Regions from separate parts of the Paenibacillus sp. CCS19 genome, predicted to be linked through region 2. Evidence: a T-box and tRNA genes for the amino acid it is inferred to sense, from the RefSeq annotation. Region 2 holds a T-box; the other holds one or more tRNA genes.

Region 1 (4,242 bases), on a different contig from region 2:
CAACGGCATTAAGCTTGAGAATGTAGGCGTGCGTACGAAGGGTAACTTGTCGCTTCGTGCGGTTGTGCAGATGCAGGATTCGGACCGTTACAGCTTCAAGCTGTCGTTCGATGAATATATTTCGAGTCAGACGCTGCAAGGCATCTCGAAGATCAATCTAAACAACAACTACAGCGATGCAACGTATATGCGGGAGTTTCTCACGTATGAGCTTGCGAAGTCGATGGGATTGCCCACACCTGAATACTCTTACGTCAATGTCTACGTAAACGGTGAGCTTAGAGGGCTGTACTTGGCTGTCGAGCAGGTCGGCGAGTCCTACCTGAATCGCAACTTCGGCAATTCCTACGGCGCGCTGTATAAAGGCATCATGGGCAACGGCAGTGATCTGATCTACCGAGGCGATGAAGAAACGGACTACCCGGGTCTTGAGCGCAAATCGGAAAAATCGAATGGCAATGTGCTCGTCGATATGATCAAAAAGCTCAATGAGGGTACGGATATCGAGAGCGTCATCGACGTCGAGGACGCGCTCGGCTATATCGCGCTAAATGCTGTGACGGTCAATACCGACAGCTACATTGGCGGCAATAAGCAAAACTACTATTTGTACGAGAATAACGGGATATTCTCCATTCTTCCGTGGGATTACAACATGGCGTTCAGCGGACTTGGCGGCATGTTCGGAGGCGGCGGTGGAGGCGGAGGAGAGAGCAGCAACACCTCCAATATGATCGATGAGCCTACCGATGGCAGCGTAGAAGAACGACCGCTTGTCGCGAAGCTATTGAGCAACGAAACATACAAGGCTCAATACCATGAGATGATTCAAAGCATGATCGACAACTATTTGAATGACGAAACGTTCCAAGCGCGTGTGAAGCAGCTGCAGGAGCTGATCGCTGACGAAGTGAAAGCGGACCCTACTGCGTTCTACACCTATGAGCAGTTCGAGCAAGGTGTACAGTCGCTGCTGACGTTCACGTCGAGCCGAGTTGCGAATGTGCAAGGACAGCTGGACGGCACGATTAAGTCGTCCGGCGATGGTTCAGGCAATGGCGGCGGCTTCGGCGGCTTCGGAGGAGGCAGAAGGGGAGGCAACAACATGGCTGCGAATGGGGCTAATAATGCAGCGGTGCAAGAAGGCAACAATGCGCAAGACGGTAACAATGCACAGGGCAATGCGCCTGCCGCACAAGGCGGTGATGGGGCGCAGAACCTCAAGGCAGCGCAAGCGGATGTCAGCAATTCGCCAACAATCACAACCGCTTCATTAGACGCGAACAATAGCGGACTGAATATTCAGACTGTCGCAGTGGACGCGGACACGACCGACCAGAATAGTCAAGCAGCGCCAAACGCCGGCAATGGCGGTATGGATGGCCAAGCTCCGCCGGATGGCGGACAAGGCGGACAAGGCGGACAATTCCCTCAGGAAGGGCAATTCCCGCAAGATGGCGGGCAAGGCATGCAGGGCGGTTTTGGCGGCGAATTCGGCGGTATGGCGCCACCAGATGGTGCAAACTTCGGCGGCGGTTTTGGCGGACCTGGCGGCTTCGGCGGCAATACGGTTACGAATGTTAACCAAGGCAGCACGAAAGATGCCATTACGACAGGCTCGCTGCTGATCGTACTCGTACTGGCTATGTTCTTCATCGTGAATTTCCGTAAGAAGCATTAATCGCGAAAGCCGTTCAAGCGGTCCGGAACACCCGGCTGCTGAACGGCTTTTCTTTTTGATTATATCCAAAATAAATAGGTGAACATCTAAAAAAGCTCACGATTTGCTGAGTCAGCAATTCATGAGCTTGTCACTGTTATGCAAAGATGGTGCGGTCAAGAGGACTTGAACCTCCACGGTTGTTACACCACTAGAACCTGAATCTAGCGCGTCTGCCAATTCCGCCATGACCGCAATTTGTTGATGTCCACAAGGAAGATCATATCACTGATCAGCAATATAAGTCAACGTTAATTTCGGGCTATTACATTTATTCGTATTTTTAGATAGAATAGGAGATGGCATCGGTTGGCCGGTCCTGTGGAGAGGGCAACAAACCATACATAGAGATATGAGGTGATAGAAATGAAAAAAATCGCGATCGACATGGACGAAGTGATGGCTGATTTCTCGTCGAAGCATCTACGCCTATTCAATCACAAGTTTCAGGATTCATTGACGATTGAGGAACTGCAAGGGACGAGACTTCGGAACTTACGGCCGCATATGGCCGCCGAAATTACGGCTATTATTGACGAGGACAATTTCTTCCGTGACTTAAGCGTTGTAGAAGGAAGCCAAGAAGTGATCCGTGAGCTGAGCAAGGATTATGAGATTTATATTACGACAGCAGCAATGGAGCATCCGACCTCGTTCCATGGGAAGTATGAATGGCTGCGCGAGCATTTTTCTTTCATCTCGCCGATGAATTATGTGTTCTGCGGGGACAAAAGCATCATTAACGCTGATTACTTAATCGACGACAACTCGAGAAATTTCCGAGGATTCCGCGGCCAAGGACTATTGTTCACCGCACCGCACAACCGAGACGAAACCGGCTTCATCCGCGTTAACAGCTGGTATGAAGTGCTGGCGTTCTTCAAGAGCGAGAATCGTTGAGTTAAAAAGAAACAGCTTATTCGGCCTAGTGGGAGGTTGACCACATTGTCGAATAAGCTGTTTCTTTGTTCAAAAATCATTTTCGTTTCCATTTGCTATCTAATGAACCAGTCCAGCCGTGTCGCATACACGTTATTGGGACAGTTTATTTATTATCCGACGCAGAAGACGGCTTCGTCCATTCCTCCAGCATGCGAAGGATGCTGAACGCCTCTTCGTTCGTCTCTCCGCACGTATACTCCGCCGCGGTGAATCCGCCGCAAACGGCAGGGCGTTCGGGTTTGCCGAACAGCTTGCACTTGTTATCCGCTGTTAATTGAACGCAAGGTACGCCAGCGGGCTTGCCGCTCGGCATTCCTGGAATTGGAGAACTGATCGTTATGGCAATGCAGCAAGCAGCACATCCGATACGGCATTCCATCAGCGATCCACCTCCTAAGGTAATAAAAAAAGTTCCAGCTCATGCGCTGGAACCTCTTATAGATGGTGCGGTCAAGAGGACTTGAACCTCCACGGTTGTTACACCACTAGAACCTGAATCTAGCGCGTCTGCCAATTCCGCCATGACCGCACAAATGAACTGATGAAAACTAATATAGCATGTCCGATAAAGTGAAGTCAACGACCGAATAAAATTTTGTATTTTCAGACAGTAGACCCGAATAGGCCATGACGAGGTTTTCTAAGTGCGAAGCGGATAGCAGCCTGGATTTACAGCCTGCTGTCAGTACATATTTCTCATGAAAGGCACACACAATGAACTTACTTTGAGACAGAAGGCGGTGCCTTAATGATGAAATTTCGCAATCGATTGTTAAGCGATAAGGCAGTACCTCAAGCAGGATATGCACCACAACGGCCCACTAAGAAGCGGAAGCGACTAAAACTGCGTATTGCGTTTGCAACAATCGGTACATTCGTATTGTTGGCGTTCGCGCCGGCTCCTAATCTTACGAGCCATACATCAACAATGGCGCAAATACAGCCTAACCCTGTACCTGCTTCGAATGAGTCGAATGCCGCTTCGAAACGGATCGCGATTGTCATCGATGATTTCGGCAATGGGATGACGGGCACGGCAGAGATGATGAAGCTGCCTTTTCCGTTCACCGTCGCAGTCATGCCTTTCATGCCGACGACGAAGGCTGATGCAGAGACTGCGCATAAGCTTGGTCATGACGTTATCGTGCACATGCCGATGGAGCCTAATCGCGGGAAGAAGGAATGGCTTGGCCCCGGCGCCATTACGACTGACCTATCCGACGATGAGATCAGGAAACGGGTCGAGGCCGCCATTGATAATGTACCCTTTGCCGTCGGGATGAACAACCATATGGGCTCGAAGGTAACCGCCGACGAGCGGGTTATGCGCATCGTCTTGCAGGTGTGCAAGGAGCGCGGGTTATTTTTCCTCGATAGCCGTACGACGTTCAAGACCGTCATTCCTAAGGTAGCAACGGAGCTGAATGTGCCACTCGTCTCTAATGATGTTTTCCTGGACGATGTCTATTCCGTCGCACATATCTCCAAGCAAATCGGCATCCTGCGCAAGCATCTAGTGGATCATGAGAAATGTGTCGCGATCGGCCATGTTGGGCCATCGGGCAAGAAGACAGCGGCTG
Region 2 (4,242 bases):
ATAAAGCCGGGCGATGACGTTGAAGTGTTCATCTATTATGATACGGATGACCGTATTTCGGCGACGATGCGCAAGCCGCTCATTACATTGGGCGAAATGGCAAGACTTCGCGTAGCGGATATTCATCCGCGGCTCGGCTGCTTCCTCGAGATCGGCCTTGGCCGTCAGCTGCTGCTGCCGCTCTCGGAGCTTCCAGAGAATAAGGACTTCCGTCCGATCATTGGCGACGAAGTATTCGTTGTGCTGCACAACGATAAGCAGGGCCGGCTCATTGCTAAGCTTGCAGGCGAAGATGACTTCATGACCAAAGTGTTCCGTGCGCCATCGGACTGGCGTAACCGCTGGATCGAAGGCTGGGTCACGAAGACGCTGCAGATGGGCTCGTTCGTCCTGTTGGACGGCGGCGTGCTGGGATTCGGCGCATTCGGCATGATTCCGGCTTCCGAGCGCAACCGGACGCTCCGACTAGGTGAACGCGTGAAGGCTCGCGTGACGTTCGTTCGTGAGGATGGACGCGTCAATCTGTCGCTCGTTGAACGGAAGGAAGTCGGAATGCTGGAGGATGCGGACCGAGTGCTTGCCTTCCTGAAGGAACGCCCGAACGGCGCAATGCCTTATTCGGACGAGACGCCGGCAGATCTGGTGAAGCAGCGGTTCGGCATTAGCAAATCCGCATTCAAGCGTGCATTGGGCAAGCTGATGCGCGAAGGTTTGGTCGAGCAGGAAGGCAACTGGACGAAGCTCATTGCGAAGCCTTCCGCAGACAGCGCAGCCGATGAGGCGAAAGGACCGGCGCAATGATGGCGTCTTACCGACAGTTTGCTGCCGTCTACGATCGGCTTATGGAGAATATGCCATATGCAGACTGGCTTCGCTTCGCGAGAACGATCTGGTCACTGGACGTGGAAATGCCGCGTTCGGTCGTCGATCTCGGCTGTGGAACGGGCAATTTATCGATTCCGCTAGCCAAGTCGGGCTTTCACGTCTATGCGATCGATCTGTCGGCGGATATGCTGACGATTGGCCGCGGCAAATGGGATGAAGCGCCGCAGCGCGCTGGAGGCCTTGGCAGCGGTTCGATCCGCTGGCTGCAGCAGGATATGCGGGAGTGGGAGCTGCCGGAGCAGGTGGACACGGTTATCTCGTTCTGCGATTGTTTGAACTATTTAACCGAGGAAGAAGACGTGGAGGCGGCATTCCGCGCGACGTTCCAAGGACTGCGCTCTGGCGGTGTATTCTTATTCGATGTGCTTCCGCCGTCACAGCTGCAGCGTTATGCCGAGCAGCAGCCTTTCACGCTTGATGAGCGGGATGTGGCGTACATATGGACATGCGAGCTCGATCCAACGCTGGACGAGATCGAGCATTCGCTTACGATCTTCGCACGCGACGCGCAGGACCCGTCCGGTCGGTTCGTTCGCATCGAAGAACACATGTAGAGCGGGCGTACGATACGAACTGGCTCGTATCTTCGCTGCTGCGCGTTGGATTCGCGCGAGTGGAGCGTTATGCGGACTTCAGCACCAAGCCGCTATCAGGTGAGGCTCCTAAGGAAGCAGAACGTCTATTCTTCGCGGCTTATAAGAAGTAACGGACTTATATTTTTCACCGCAAATAAAACGCGCTGCGCCGTATATGGCTCAGCGCGTTTTATAGCAAAAAGCCCCAGCATCCCTGAGTCGTCGATCTTCCGAACGGAAGAGACGCTTCAATGATGCCGGGGCTTGTCGCATTCGTTACTTCATTCTTATCCAATAAATTTGAGGCGGTCTGCGTAGCTGTCAATCTTCGCCTTGAACTGCTCTTCGAGTCTAGGCAGATGACGTTTCATACAGCTGCAGTAGTAATCTTTGCGGCATACAGGGCACGGAATGTTCAATAAGCGAGCGACGTCGACCAACTGCCATTCCGGATCCTTCTTCAGGAAGAAGCGGGTGCGCGATTTGTCATCGAGCGTTACGATGAGCTGGTAGATCTTTTCTTTGTTGTTGTAATCCCCGGAGTCCGCAATGTCGATAATAACCGGATTGAATGACATTTCACATACCACCTGTCTATATAAGGTCTACACGATAGAATAGCTTGATATTATAGCTGCTGTCAATCATTCAGCTGATTTTTTTGTGGGATAATCGGCTTCACATGATGAACGGTCATACGTAACAGTTTGCCGCAAATGGGTCTTTTTTATTCATGCGGCACCTATAAGTGCGGAAGTGCGACGGTGTATCATTGCATTGGTTGACATCATCTGCGGCTTCTCCTATAATCTTTTTATATATGTAAGGCCTTGATGAGGAGCAGTATTCGCAGTCGTACGCTGCAGAGAGCCGGCGGTAGGTGCAAGCCGGTGCGAACGTGTGAAGAATCTCGCCTCGGAGCCGCACGATGGAGCAGGGCTTCCTGTTACATAGTGACGAATCGCCCGCGTTATGGGCATTGAGTGAGCGATTGGACGAAGCACGTCCGCGCTAACTAGGGTGGTACCACGGGAATAACAACCTCTCGTCCCTAGCGTTATACGCTGGGGCGAGAGGTTTTTTGTGCATGCATGATAGTTTCGAAGGGAGAAGTTTCGTTATGAGTCAAGACAATCAGAATCAGCAGGGCTATAACCCGCTTGTCATTGAGCCGAAGTGGCAGCGTTATTGGGATGCGAACAAGACGTTTGCTACTCAAGAAGAACCGAATAAACCGAAGTTTTATGCGCTGGATATGTTCCCTTATCCTTCAGGCGCCGGCCTCCACGTCGGTCACCCGGAAGGTTACACGGCAACGGATATCGTTTCCCGTTACAAACGGATGCGCGGTTATAACGTGCTTCATCCAATGGGCTGGGATGCGTTCGGCCTTCCTGCGGAGCAGCACGCACTCGATACGGGCGAGCATCCTCGTGAAATTACGGTCAAGAATATCAACAACTTCCGCCGTCAGATCAAATCCCTTGGTTTCTCGTACGATTGGGATCGCGAATTCAGCACGACGGATCCGGACTATTACAAATGGACGCAGTGGATTTTCATCCAACTGTACAATAAAGGACTTGCATATGTAGCCGAAGTGCCAGTCAACTGGTGCGAAGCGCTCGGAACCGTTCTTGCGAACGAAGAAGTTATAGACGGCAAGAGCGAGCGCGGCGGCCATCCGGTCGTCCGCAAGCCGATGCGTCAGTGGGTACTGAAAATTACGGAATACGCTGAACGTCTGCTCGAGGATCTCGAAGAGCTGGATTGGACGGAAAGCATTAAAGAAATGCAGCGCAACTGGATCGGCAAGTCGACAGGTGCGGAAGTAACGTTCGCGATTGACGGCAGCAGCGAGTCGCTGGTCGTATTCACGACGCGTCCTGACACGTTGTTCGGCGCAACGTACTGCGTACTGGCGCCAGAGCATGAGCTCGTCGCACAGATTACGACGGCTGAGCAGAAGGCGGCTGTAGAGGCTTACCAAGAGGTAGCTGCACGTAAGAGCGATCTCGAGCGTACGGACCTTGCGAAGGAGAAAACAGGCGTATTCACGGGCGCTTATGCGGTTAACCCCGTAAATGGCGAGAAGCTGCCAATCTGGATCGCTGATTACGTATTGGCTGGCTACGGCACTGGCGCAATTATGGCTGTACCAGGCCACGATACGCGCGACTGGGAATTCGCGAAGCAGTTCAACCTGAATATCCTCGAGGTTATCCAAGGCGGAGACGTGCAAGCGGAAGCTTATACGGGCGAAGGCGAGCATGTGAACTCGGGCTTCTTGAACGGATTGGGCAATGAAGAAGCAATCGCGAAGATGATCGCTCATCTGGAGCAAGAGGGTAAAGGTAAAGGCAAAACGACATACCGCCTGAGAGACTGGCTGTTCAGCCGTCAGCGCTACTGGGGCGAGCCAATCCCGATTCTGCATCTCGAAGACGGCACGATGAAGCCGGTTCCGGAATCGGAGCTGCCGCTGCTGCTGCCTGATGTCGATGCGATCAAGCCGTCGGGTACGGGCGAATCTCCACTGGCGAACGTAACGGAGTGGGTCGAGACGATCGATCCAGAGACGGGCATGAAAGCTCGCCGCGAGACGAACACGATGCCGCAATGGGCGGGCAGCTGCTGGTATTATCTGCGCTTCATCGATCCGCACAACAGCGAGGAGATTTGCTCGAAGGAGAAGCAGCGCGAATGGCTGCCGGTCGACCTGTACATCGGCGGTGCTGAGCACGCTGTACTTCACTTGCTGTATGCGCGCTTCTGGCACAAG

The links. A T-box is a leader RNA that pairs with one kind of tRNA and senses whether it is charged. The one in region 2 lies ahead of leuS (leucine--tRNA ligase), so its partner is inferred to be a tRNA-Leu.
Region 1: it has a tRNA-Leu gene. The T-box ahead of leuS (leucine--tRNA ligase) is inferred to sense a tRNA for this amino acid. The anticodon was not compared.

Annotation. Positions count from the first base shown of each region.
Region 1 is NZ_BTCK01000004.1:206,357-210,598, reverse strand. It holds gene SBI19_RS05635 (CotH kinase family protein) at 1-1,681, shown strand, start outside; tRNA gene SBI19_RS05630 (tRNA-Leu) at 1,829-1,915, opposite strand; gene SBI19_RS05625 (5' nucleotidase, NT5C type) at 2,087-2,620, shown strand; gene SBI19_RS05620 (YkgJ family cysteine cluster protein) at 2,766-3,041, opposite strand; tRNA gene SBI19_RS05615 (tRNA-Leu) at 3,105-3,191, opposite strand; gene SBI19_RS05610 (divergent polysaccharide deacetylase family protein) at 3,591-4,242, shown strand, end outside.
Region 2 is NZ_BTCK01000037.1:11,538-15,779, forward strand. It holds gene SBI19_RS21755 (CvfB family protein) at 1-801, shown strand, start outside; partial or broken gene SBI19_RS21760 (class I SAM-dependent DNA methyltransferase) at 801-1,591, shown strand; gene SBI19_RS21765 (hypothetical protein) at 1,748-2,038, opposite strand; T-box leader at 2,282-2,516, shown strand; gene leuS (leucine--tRNA ligase) at 2,581-4,242, shown strand, end outside.